DNA from 4 places in the Serratia sp. C2(1) genome. Region 3 is predicted to be linked to each of the others. Evidence: predicted binding sites of a transcription regulator. Region 3 holds the regulator's gene; each other region holds the start of a gene.
What was found. Region 3 encodes LexA, which represses DNA repair genes until DNA is damaged. Its sites were predicted from a motif close to TNCTGTATGTACATACAGNA; they were not measured.

Region 1: sulA (SOS-induced cell division inhibitor SulA) is a predicted target of LexA. The motif match lies at 2,032-2,051, and genes of this name have one in related genera.
Region 2: V2S86_RS09090 (metal-dependent hydrolase) is a predicted target of LexA. The motif match lies at 1,449-1,468, and genes of this name have one in related genera.
Region 4: uvrB (excinuclease ABC subunit UvrB) is a predicted target of LexA. The motif match lies at 1,894-1,913, and genes of this name have one in related genera.

The regions. Positions count from the first base shown of each region.
Region 1 is NZ_JAZFBA010000001.1:2,313,320-2,316,449, reverse strand. It holds gene ompA (porin OmpA) at 69-1,145, opposite strand; gene sulA (SOS-induced cell division inhibitor SulA) at 1,504-2,010, opposite strand; gene V2S86_RS10900 (TfoX/Sxy family DNA transformation protein) at 2,244-2,903, shown strand; gene yccS (YccS family putative transporter) at 2,904-3,130, opposite strand, start outside.
Region 2 is NZ_JAZFBA010000001.1:1,952,671-1,955,800, forward strand. It holds gene kduI (5-dehydro-4-deoxy-D-glucuronate isomerase) at 1-463, shown strand, start outside; gene kduD (2-dehydro-3-deoxy-D-gluconate 5-dehydrogenase KduD) at 521-1,282, shown strand; gene V2S86_RS09090 (metal-dependent hydrolase) at 1,491-2,039, shown strand; gene V2S86_RS09095 (L-cystine transporter) at 2,222-3,130, shown strand, end outside.
Region 3 is NZ_JAZFBA010000003.1:323,659-326,788, reverse strand. It holds gene plsB (glycerol-3-phosphate 1-O-acyltransferase PlsB) at 1-1,032, opposite strand, end outside; gene V2S86_RS19575 (diacylglycerol kinase) at 1,182-1,550, shown strand; gene lexA (transcriptional repressor LexA) at 1,670-2,278, shown strand; gene dinF (MATE family efflux transporter DinF) at 2,496-3,130, shown strand, end outside.
Region 4 is NZ_JAZFBA010000001.1:2,785,931-2,789,060, reverse strand. It holds gene V2S86_RS13090 (ATP-binding cassette domain-containing protein) at 1-705, opposite strand, end outside; gene uvrB (excinuclease ABC subunit UvrB) at 2,024-3,130, shown strand, end outside.

The DNA.
Region 1 (3,130 bases), on a different contig from region 3:
GCAAAACTTACCGCGTATAGACGAAAAAAAACCCCGCATTGCGGGGTTTTTTACTAAGCAGTGGTAACTTAAGCCTGTGGCTGAGTTACAACGTCTTTGATACCTTTAACTTCGATCTCTACGCGACGATCTGGTGCCAGGCAAGCGATCTGAGCTTTAGTAGCACGGCCAGCTTTGTAGCCACAGGTGTTGCCAGTGACGGAATCAGCTTCGCCCATACCACGTGCAGAGATTTTGTCTGACGGGATGCCTTTAGAAACCAGGTAGTCAACAACGCTTTGTGCGCGTTTTTCAGACAGTTTCTGGTTGTACTGGTCAGAACCAACTGCGTCGGTGTAACCCAGAACTACAACAGAACCGTCTTTAGGATCCATGGAGCTCAGCTGAGTGTACAGCTGGTCCAGAGCCTGTTGGCCTTCTGCTTTCAGAGTAGATTTGTTGAAGTTGAACAGCACGTCAGACTTCAGAGTGAAACGCTTGGTTTCAACAACTGGAGCCGGAGCTGGTGCTGGTGCTGGAGCAACAACATCATCCTGACCGAAACGGTAAGAAACACCCAGGCTCAGCATGGTGTTGTCTGGACGTGCGCCGACAGTACCTGCATCACCGATGTTGCTAACGAACTGGTAGTCCAGGCGAGTAGCCCAGTTTTTGGTCAGTGCGTATTCAACACCCACTGCAGCCAGCGGAGAAACGCCGGTGTCGTGGTCGCTCAGACGAGTGCCATTGCCGTAGTTAGCTTTGGAGTCTGCACGCCATACCATACCACCCAGACGAGTGTAGATGTCCAGATCGTCAGCAATTGGGTAGCTCAGTTTAGCTGCCAGTTGAACGCCTTGTGCTTTGAAAGCACCGTTGTTCACGCTGCCTTTGTAAGGCATACGGCCAAGCCAGTCATAGCCCAGCTCGAAGCCCAGGTATTGGTTCGCCTGGTAACCCAGGAACGCGCCAGCACCCAGTTGATCTTTATGGTTCGGACCATTGCCGATACCATTCTGGTAACCGTTGCCGTAGAAACCAGTGTCATGGTACTGGGACCAGCCCAGTTTAGCACCGGTGTACCAGGTGTTATCTTTTGGGGCGGCTTGCGCTACGGTAGCGAAACCAGCCAGTGCCACTGCTAATGCGATAGCTGTCTTTTTCATTTTGCGCCTCGTTATCATCCAAATAGGCAATGAGCTTTAAAGCTGTTTTAAGCCCTTGGTTAAATTCCTTCGCCAAGGTTTGAGCCCTCGTTTGTTACTCGGCCAGTTTTTCTGGCGTTATAGAGCAACCTTGGCGATGTAAAGTCTACAACGTGGCGCGAAAGTTACAAGTGTGATGTGATAAAGCTCTAAAAAAAAACGCAGAATCGTACATATTTACTAACACTAACCGGTAAAAAATGGGGCAATTCAGTCTGTATTTTTTCGTGCGGAACCGCAGCAGGACTCGCTTTGCACCTGATCCACCAAAGGTTCCCTCCCAGAGAGATAAAAATGATGGGAAAAATCCTAAATTTACTTAATGATACAAAGAAGAGTGAATTTTTAGCGTGGAACACTGTCCCTGAGTCGGGTTTATGTCACGTTGTGGACGCATAATGAACCCATAAGCGTTACCCAATTCTGCCGCACGTCTTAATTTTAGCCGATCTTCTTCCGTAAGATCGGGCAACCATCCGAGCACGACACTGTAATTACCCGTCAGAAGCGCTTTTTCCATCGCTTCAACAGTGGCAAGCGGAGTAATTTGGCTCAGTTGCACCACTTTATTGACAGGCAAACCGGACTGCTGAAGCCACAATCTACTCAGTTTTTGTTGCGGCGTTAGCCATAATAACCAGCGCGATTGTCTGCCTAACTGTTGCAACAGGGGCAGCAATAGTTGCGCCACCGCGGGTTGATGCTCGTTGTAAACAAGTTCACTGATAAGGCCATTTTCTTTACCGGCATCCGTGTTTTTCGCAGCATTGTTCACCGCAAAAGAGGTGTGGCTGAAATGGGGTTTGTAGAGTGATTGAGTACGCATAAAGTATCCCGCCCGTAGTGTCACTGTATGTTTATACAGTATAGCTAACGATAAGTAAGATCAACCCAAATTTTCGTAGTACCTCGCATAATTGCGATTATTTTTTATACGTACTGTATTTATGATTGGCAGGACTGCGGATAGTGCGTATTTTTCTAATTACTTGTTCACGTTACTTTTATTTCATTGATGTGAGAAATAATACAATTAGAACCTACACAAGGAGAAGTTCTATGAAAGGGATATCAATAGAAAGGGTCAAACAGGCCAAAGCGTGTTTCTGCGCATTAGGGAGCATTACAACGCGTTCGCAGTTTGGCGGTTATGGGCTGCTGGCTGATGGCGTTATGTTTGGGGTGGTAGCGGAAGGCGAGCTGTATCTTCGTGCGACGGGTAGCCTGGAGCCCGCTTTTCGCGCCCGCGGAATGGTCAATATGGTTTACTCCAAGCGGGGCGTACCGATAACCCTGCGTTATTATTGGGTCGATGAATATTTGTGGCGGGAAAGGGATGAGCTTATCGGGTTGGCGAGGCAGGCTATCCTGGAGGCCTGCCAAGAGCTTCAGGTCAAAACGGGTACTCATGGGCGGCTGAAAACGTTGCCGAACATCGACATTAACATGGAGCGTTTACTATGGCGCGCCGGCATTCGCAATGTTTATGACTTGCGCTTGAACGGTGCCAAGCGCAGCTTTCTGCGGCTGTTGCAACAGCAACGCAATTTAGGATTGCGGGTGCTGCTTTCGTTAGGTGGGGCGATTGCCGGTTATCACTATGCCGCTTTGCCCCTGGCCCTGCGCAGTGAGCTAACCCAGTGGTTTGAACATACCATGGCTCTGCTTAGCCATGGGCACACTCCAGGAATCAGGGGGGTGATGAAAGATCTCGCGTGATTATGCCGATTTAGCTATCTGCGTTTTTAGCGTCATGAGTTCCGGCAGCAGTTCAATGACCAGGCCGATCTGCTGCAATACCAGTTGCTCTTTGCTTTCTGGTTCTGGAGCCCCGAGTTGGATACGCTCAGTCAGGTTTTCTAACGCCTGAGCGATGTAGAGGCCGCCTTGCTCTTCCTGATGCAAGGCGCCATCGACATAGCATACGGCATCATTCAGCAACGCCA
Region 2 (3,130 bases), on a different contig from region 3:
GTTCTACTACAACAGCGCCCCGGCGCATACCCGCTACCCGAATCGGAAAATCACGCTGGCAGAAGCCGCCCCTCAGACGCTGGGCGACGACGCCACCAGCAACCGCCGCACCATCAATAAATTCATCGTGCCGGACGTGCTGCCGACCTGTCAGCTCACCATGGGCCTGACCAAACTGGCGCCAGGCAATCTGTGGAATACCATGCCCTGCCACACTCACGAGCGACGCATGGAAGTCTATTTCTATTTCGATATGAACGACGAAACGGCGGTATTTCACATGATGGGTCACCCGCAGGAAACCCGTCATCTGTTGGTGCATAACGAGCAGGCCGTGATCTCCCCAAGTTGGTCGGTTCACGCCGGCGTAGGCACCCAGCGCTATACCTTTATCTGGGGCATGATTGGCGAGAACCAGATCTTTGGCGATATGGACCACGTCGCCGTCAGCGAACTGCGCTGATCCCCTTTCCCCGTAATGGCTGCGCGGCACCCGGCCGCGCGGTGAGAGAGTATGATTATGGTTGCTGATTCTTTTGATTTAACCGGTAAGGTGGCGCTGGTGACCGGTTGCGACACCGGATTGGGCCAAGGCATGGCGGTGGGTCTGGCACAGGCGGGCTGCGATATCATCGGCGTCAACCGCAGCCGCCCGCAGCAGACTCAGGACAAGGTCAGGGCACTCGGTCGGCGTTTTCTCGATCTGCACGCTGACCTGAGCACCATCGACGTGATCTCGCCCCTGCTGGAAAACGCCGTCGCCGAATTCGGTCACATCGACATTCTGGTGAATAACGCCGGCATCATCAGGCGCGACGACGCCATCGATTTCAGTGAAAAAGACTGGGACGATGTGATGAACCTGAATATAAAAACCCTGTTTTTCATGGCACAGGCAGCGGCAAGGCAGTTTATCCGGCAAGGCGGCGGTGGCAAGATCATCAATATTGCCTCAATGCTTTCCTATCAGGGGGGCATTCGCGTGCCATCCTATACCGCGTCAAAAAGTGCAGTGATGGGGGTGACGCGGCTGTTGGCCAACGAATGGGCGAAGCATGGCATTAACGTCAACGCCATTGCCCCCGGCTACATGGCCACCAATAATACCGAGCGGTTGCGTGCCGATGAGGAGCGCAATCTGGAAATTCTGGAGCGCATTCCGGCCGGGCGCTGGGGTCTGCCGGAAGATATGATGGGGCCGGTGGTGTTTCTGGCCTCGGGCGCTTCGGATTACGTTAACGGCTATACCCTCGCGGTCGACGGCGGTTGGCTGGCACGCTGACGTGAAGTTTATCCGTACCGGGCTCTGCATACAGAGCCTTTTTTGCCTCCACGGTTTTCACAACGCGCAATTCATCATCGTGTTACGTAACAACTCGTTGTAAAACCGGGGAAAATAAACAATTAGTTACAGGGTAACCGCTTCCGCTACTGTTAATTTTCCCATATACTGGATAAATTAACAGTTTACCAGCCGGAACAACAGCAGCATGACCGCGGAAGGGCATCTTATTTTCTCTGTCGCTTGCGCGATTTTCGCCAAGAAGGCCGAAGTGACTCCAGAGCTGGCCACCGGCGACTGGTGGCACATCATCCCTGCCGCGCTGCTGACCTCACTGCTGCCCGATATCGATCACCCCAAATCGGTCCTGGGTCAACGCCTGCGCTGGATCGCCATTCCCATTTCCCGTGCCTTTGGGCATCGAGGTTTCACCCACAGCCTGCTGGCGATCATCGGCGGTATGGCATTGTTCCAGTTAGACGTGCCGCGCAGTTGGCCCATTCCGCCCGACGTGCTGCATGCCATGATTATCGGCTATTTCAGCCACCTGTTGGCCGATATGCTCACCCCTGCCGGCGTGCCGCTGCTGTGGCCCTGTCGCTGGCGTTTTCGCCTGCCGGTGCTAAATTCTCAGAAAGGCAATCAGTTGGAGCGCGCCCTGTGCCTGTGCCTAGTGGCTTTCGCCATCTATTGGCAAGGGGGTTGCACCATTCCAGTGCAGTCCTACTTTGAACAAATCAAAAATATCAGACTGTGATCACAAAGATCGGCCACTAAATATTCATAAAGTATATTAATCAAACAAATTCATATCCTACGTTATATCAAATTCCATTTGGATATAAGTGAGCCGTTGCGCAAACTGTTACGATATTTGGTATCGCTACACCTTGGTGCGTAGCCGTTTTTATATAAGAAAAATGATTGGAGACATTGGGGATGAATTTTCCGCTGGTAATTAACGTGGTGGTTTTTGTCGCCCTCCTTTTGCTGTTGGCGCAAACCCGCCATAAGCAATGGAGCCTGGCGAAAAAAGTACTGGTCGGCCTGGTGATGGGCGTCGTATTCGGCCTGGGCCTGCAACTGGTGTATGGCTCGGACAACCCGGTACTGAAAGAATCCATCAGCTGGTTCAACATTGTCGGTAACGGCTATGTGCAACTGCTGCAAATGATCGTGATGCCGCTGGTATTCGCCTCAATCCTGAGCGCGGTAGCCAAGCTGCATAACGCCTCCTCACTGGGCAAAATCAGTTTCCTGACTATCGGTACTCTGCTGTTTACCACGCTGATCGCCGCGTTGGTGGGTGTGCTGGTAACCAACCTGTTTGGCCTGACCGCGGAAGGCCTGGTGCAAGGCACGCAAGAAAGCGCGCGCATGGCGGCCATCCAGAGCAACTATGTCGGTAAAGTGGCGGATCTGACCGTACCGCAGCTGGTATTGTCGTTCGTGCCGAAAAATCCGTTTGCCGATCTGACCGGTGCCAGCCCGACCGCGATCATCAGCGTAGTGATCTTCGCTGCCTTCCTGGGCGTGGCTTCGCTGCAATTGTTGAAAGACGATAAAGAGAAAGGCCAGCGCGTACTGGTGGCTATCGACACCCTGCAAGCCTGGGTGATGAAGCTGGTGCGTCTGGTGATGAAACTGACCCCGTACGGCGTGCTGGCGTTAATGACCAAAGTGGTGGCCGGTTCCAACATCCACGATATCGTCAAACTCGGCAGCTTCGTGGTGGCATCTTACCTCGGTCTGGCAATCATGTTTGGGGTACACGCCCTGCTGCTGGCCTTCACCGGCGTTAACCCGGCGAAATTCTTCCGCAAGGTCTGGCCGGTCATCACCTTCGCC
Region 3 (3,130 bases):
ACGGAAGATCGGCCCGGCCGGCCAGAAGTTGAGATTGATGCCGGCGGCGATGTGCGGCGGCACCAGACCCTGGTGATACAGCACGTAGGACAGCAGCAGGTAGTCCATATGGCTGCGGTGGCACGGCACATACACGATCTCGTGGCCGTCCTGCGCCAGCTGGCGCACGCGCTCGGCATTGGTGACGTTGATGCCCTGATACAGCCGGTTCCAGGTCCAGCTCAGCACCCGATCGGAAAGACGCACCGTTTCGTACGAGAAATCGGCGGCGATCTCTTCCATCAGCGCAATGGCGTTCTGCTGGGCCTTTTCATGGGAAATTTTCTTGCTGCGCGCTTCGTCTTCGACCGCTTTTTCGATCGCTTTGGAGGCCAGCAGCTTATTGAACAGATCCTGACGGGCCGGCAGGCTTGGGCCGACGGCGGCCAGACGTTGACGCGAGAAATGCATGCGCGCCACGCGTGCCAGTTTCTGCGCGATAGTTTTGTCCGTGCCGTGTTCGGTCGCCATTCGGCGCAGCGAAACGGTGTTGGAGAAACGCACGAAGCTGTCGCGGCCCAGCCACAGCACGGCGAAGAATTTCTGGACGCCGTTCAGCAGGCGCAGATGCGGCGTGCCGTGACCTTCGCGGCCAGGGGAACGGCCAAACATCACCGAAACCGGCAGCATCTGAATATCGAGATCCGGATTGCTGCGGTGCAGATCCAGATAGTCGTGAAACAGTTTGACCGACTCTTCTTTCGGCGTGTAGTAGCGGAACACGCGCGGGCCGTCGTGAATAAACACGTGGCTTGGCAGTACGGTGCCGTCTATCTCCAACGGATTGAGGGGATCGGGCAAATCCTGCGCCAGGCACTGGGTGCGCAGCGTCAGTAAATCCGCCTTGGAATTATAAGGTAAAACATACAGAATCGGCCGTGAGGGATCCAACCCTAACTCCGTGACCGGATCTGAAGGGATAACCTTACTTCTTACCAACAATTTGAGTGGTAAATTCAATAATTTATAATAAATTTTACGCCAACCTGACATAACAACGTGAAGCCTCTTGTTAGCAATGCGCCGCAAGCATACCAGAAACCGGGTAGCAGATCTGTGGTGTTGGAAAACCGGGAGCCGGGAGAGTTTCCTGACCCAAGCTCTATAATTATGACTTACCTCTGTGAAAGGCACTAAAAAACATGGCAAACCAAGCAACCGGACTGACCCGTATTATTAAAGCCGCCGGCTATTCCTATAAAGGGTTTTCTGCTGCCTGGCAGCACGAAGCCGCATTTCGCCAGGAACTGGTGGCGACCGTGCTGGCTATCATACTGGCGATCTGGCTGGATGTGGGTGCGATAGCGCGCATTTTGCTGATCGGCTCGGTGCTGTTGGTGGTGGTCGTCGAGATGCTGAACAGCGCGATTGAAGCCATTGTCGATAGGGTGGGCACGGAACACCACGAGCTTTCCGGCCGCGCGAAAGATATGGGGTCGGCGGCGGTAACGCTGACGATCGTCCTGGCGCTGTTTGTCTGGGGTTCTGTACTGTGGCAGCACTTTGCCTGAGTGGAATGCCCGGTTGCGGCGGGGGCGCTAATCCCTGATTTTTATTCATTCTTCGGTTCCCAAGGCGCGCTTACCTGTATATACTCACAGCAAGACTGTATAAACAAACAGGGGGCGGAATGAAAGCACTAACTACCAGACAACAAGAAGTCTATGATCTGATTCGCGATCATATTTCGTCAACTGGCATGCCGCCAACGCGCGCCGAGATCGCCATGCGTCTGGGGTTCCGTTCGCCAAATGCTGCAGAAGAACACCTGAAAGCGCTGGCGCGCAAGGGCGTGATCGAGATCGTCTCCGGCGCTTCGCGCGGCATTCGCCTGCTGATGGAAGATGAAGAAGGTTTACCGCTGATTGGCCGCGTGGCCGCCGGTGAACCGCTGCTGGCGCAGCAGCATATCGAAGGGCACTATAAGGTGGATCCTTCCCTGTTCAAACCGAGCGCGGATTTCCTGCTGCGGGTCAATGGCATGTCGATGCGTGATATCGGCATTCTCGATGGTGATCTGCTGGCGGTGCATAAAACCCAGGACGTGCGTAACGGCCAGGTGGTCGTGGCGCGTATTGAAGACGAAGTCACGGTCAAGCGCCTGAAAAAAAACGGCAATGTGGTCGAGCTGCTGCCGGAAAACAGCGAATTCCAGCCTATCGTGGTCGATCTGCGTCAGCAGAATTTCACCATTGAAGGCCTGGCAGTCGGCGTGATCCGCAATGGCGACTGGATTTAACCCACCCGCCAGAACGTCGTCTCCTGATTTAAATCGCCCCAGTTCTGGGGCGATGTCATTTCTAATTCAATGTAATACCCAATAGATTTCAAGGCGCAGGAAGGCGGCCAGCGAGAGAATCCGCAGGAGCTTACTCAAGTAAGTGGCTGGGGTGAGCGCGCGTAGCCAACACATCTGCACCTTGAAAGATGAAGGGTATCCACGGGAACATTTCACTATGCGCCTGCTTTCTGCCTTCACCAGCGATACTGATAAAGCCCTATGGCGCCTTGCGTTGCCCATGATCTTTTCCAATATTACCGTCCCGCTGCTTGGGTTGGTGGATACTGCGGTGATTGGCCACCTGGAAAGCTCCACCTATCTGGGCGGCGTAGCTATTGGTGCCATGGCTACCAGCTTCCTGTTTATGCTACTGCTGTTCCTGCGCATGAGCACTACCGGCCTGGCGGCGCAGGCGCTCGGTGCGCAGGATCCGTCGGCACTGGCACGCGCTTTTATGCAGCCGCTACTGATGGCGGTATTGGCCGGGTTGGCCATCGTATTGCTGCGCCATCCGCTGATCGATGCAGCTCTACAGATTGTGGGCGGTGATGGCGCAGTACTGGAACAGGCGCGGCTTTTCCTCGAGATCCGCTGGCTAAGCGCGCCGGCAGCGCTGGCCAATATGGTGATTCTGGGCTGGCTGCTTGGGGTGCAATACGTGCGTGCGCCGGTGATCTTGCTGATTGTCGGTAATCTGTTGAATATCGTACTGGATATCTGGCTGGTGATGGGGTTGGGCTGGAACGTGCAGGGGGCGGCGATAGCCACCGCCATCTCTGAATACGCCACGTTGTTGCTGGGGCTGTGGCT
Region 4 (3,130 bases), on a different contig from region 3:
TGCCAGATAGGCATTGATCAACTCCTCGTCCAACTGCTCCAGCGTGCCGTTCGCCACGCTGCGTCCCTGATCCATCAGGCAAAAACGATCCGCCACGCGGCGTACAAACGGTAACTTGTGTTCCACCAGCAGGATCGTCATGCCCAGCTCGCGGTTCAGCTTGCGGATCGCGTTGCCGATATCGGTGGCGATCGAAGGCTGTACTCCGCTGGTAGGCTCGTCGAGGATCAGCAGTTCCGGCTCCAGCACCAGAGCCCGACCAATCGCCAGTTGCTGCTGCTCGCCATCGCACAAATCCCCGGCGCGGCGGCTGCGCATTTCCCGCAGGTTGGGGAACAGGCTGTAAATGAGTGGCGGAATGCGCCGGGTTTTGTCCCGGCCGGCCATCAGCGCCACCTGCAGGTTCTCTTCCACGCTGAGCTGCGAGAAGATTTGCCGTCCTTGCGGCACGTAGCTGATGCCCAGCGCCGCCCGGTTTTCCATCGGCTGCTGCAGCAGATTTTGCGGGGGTTCGTCCGCCAACTGCCAGGTCATACTGCCGCTGACGACCGGCAAATGCCCCATAATGCAGTTGACCAACGTCGTTTTGCCCACGCCGTTACGACCGATAAGCACCGTGCACTGGCCGCGCGGCAACTCCAGATTAATATCCCACAGGGTATGATTTTGCCCGTAGAACTGGTTCACTGACCTTAAACTCAACATCCGGCACTCTCCTCAAAGACCTGTATTCCACTCGTGGATATGCGCCCTGATAGGCGCAGGCGTAACGCGTTCCTGTTAAAAACCACACCGATTTCACCGGGCGGTATCTGCGCAGGAACGGCAATCAAACGTCTGCTTCCCTGCGTTATCCACTCCTGACTGCTTGATCCGCCTTGGCGGTTTCTTTCCCGAGTGTCTTAATGTCCAGAACAAAATGCTGCATTGCTACCTTTAACGAGGTAGTTCAGGTTCAGAAAAAACAAAGGATTTCCAGGTAAAAATGGCCGTTAATGGCGGTTTACCAGCGCTCTCTCGCCTTTATCGCGGTATTGCCAGTTATTTAGCCCCATACCGACACCCAGCCAAGAGCAGGTAATCCTGCCGTGCCGGCACGGATATTTCATCCGGTCGCACTTTTGCCGCTAGACGATATTGCAACTCTCAGGCCAACTTTTTCAATCCGAAAAAAAAAGGGAATGTTATTGCTATGTTAACCCTTTGGCAGGAGTGGGCTGGCCCGACGGCCTGGATGAAAATGAGGTGAAAAGTTAACGCGGACGATTTTTGCACTGTTGCAGTGCCGTGAGGAAAAGTGATGGTGCAAACTATTTTACCGGTTGCGGCAAGATGCAGCACATGAGTGCAATAATGGGATAAATGTGTTTTTGGCAATGGGGCTTTTTAGCATTAATCGGCATAAACAATGCGATATTTTTGTGAAAAAATAACTAAAAAAGCCGTTTCGGCGAGGTGAAACGCCAAAAAGCGTTCTTTCTGCAACTCCCGTCACGGGCGGGGCGGTGGGAGTTATCCACTATTCCTGTGGATAACCTTGTGCATTAGATTTAGAAAAGCGGTTTAAAGCGAGAGCGGGCGCGGGTTCTGTTCCCGTTGACCGCATTCTCATCTTTTTATTAATTGTGTTTTATATCAATAAATTAACTAAAATCAAGACGCCAATGTATTGATGCGGTGGCTATGTATGATTTTTCACCGCAGTGCTATCAATAAGTTAATTTTTGACGGATTCTGGGGATAAATCAGTTATTGACAATAAAAATGTCACGCGGCTGTAACCCTGTCGGTGCATCCGCGCCCCGCCGACGCGCATGAGGCGGCGCTTTGCCGCTGCGCGTCGGTGCCGGGGTCAATAGCGGGATGCGTCATCTTGAGCAATGAATCGCTTGAAGCTGGTTTTATATCCAGTATCATAGGCACTGGCGAAAATCGCCGGGGCTTTCCATAATTAGGGGCCATTCGTCGAGCATCCGCTCCATGGCCGCCTGAGCGCGCGCATCTCCACAGGGTAGCCGAGTCAATGAGTAAAATTTTCAAACTGCATTCCGATTTCAAACCGGCCGGCGATCAGCCGGAAGCCATTCGCAAGCTGGAAGAGGGCCTGGAAGACGGCCTGGCGCATCAAACGCTGCTGGGCGTTACCGGTTCGGGCAAGACATTTACCGTCGCCAACGTCATCGCCGATCTCAACCGGCCGACCATGGTGCTGGCGCCAAACAAGACGCTGGCGGCGCAGCTGTATGGCGAGATGAAAGAGTTCTTCCCCGAGAATGCGGTTGAGTATTTTGTCTCGTACTACGACTACTACCAGCCGGAAGCCTACGTCCCCAGCTCCGACACCTTTATCGAAAAAGACTCCGCGGTGAACGAGCACATCGAACAAATGCGCCTTTCAGCCACCAAAGCGCTGCTGGAACGCCGCGACGTGGTGGTGGTGGCATCCGTGTCGGCAATTTACGGCCTGGGCGATCCGGAGCTGTATCTGAAGATGATGCTGCACCTGACCAAGGGCATGATCATCGATCAACGGTCGATCCTGCGGCGTTTGACGGAGCTGCAATATTCCCGCAACGATCAGGCTTTCCAGCGCGCCACCTTCCGCGTGCGCGGCGAGGTGATCGACATCTTCCCGGCAGAGTCGGACGAGTTGGCGCTGCGCATCGAGCTGTTTGATGAAGAAGTCGAACGGCTTTCGCTGTTCGATCCGTTGACCGGCCAGATCGAGCAGGTGGTACAGCGCTTCACCATTTACCCGAAGTCGCACTACGTGACGCCGCGCGAGCGGATCCTGCAGGCGATGGAAGAGATCAAGGTGGATCTGGCCGAGCGGCGCAAGGTGTTGCTGGCCAACAACAAGCTGTTGGAAGAACAGCGTCTGACGCAGCGTACCCAGTTTGATCTGGAGATGATGAACGAGCTGGGCTACTGCTCCGGCATTGAAAACTATTCGCGCTATTTGTCCGGCCGCCGCGAGGGTGAGCCGCCGCCGACGCTGTTTGACTATCTGCCGGCGGATGGCCTGCTGGTGGTCGATGAATCCCACGTCACCATTCCGCAAATCGGCGGCATGTACAAAGGTGACCGCTCGCGCAAGGAAACGCTGGTGGAATACGGTTTCCGCCTGCCG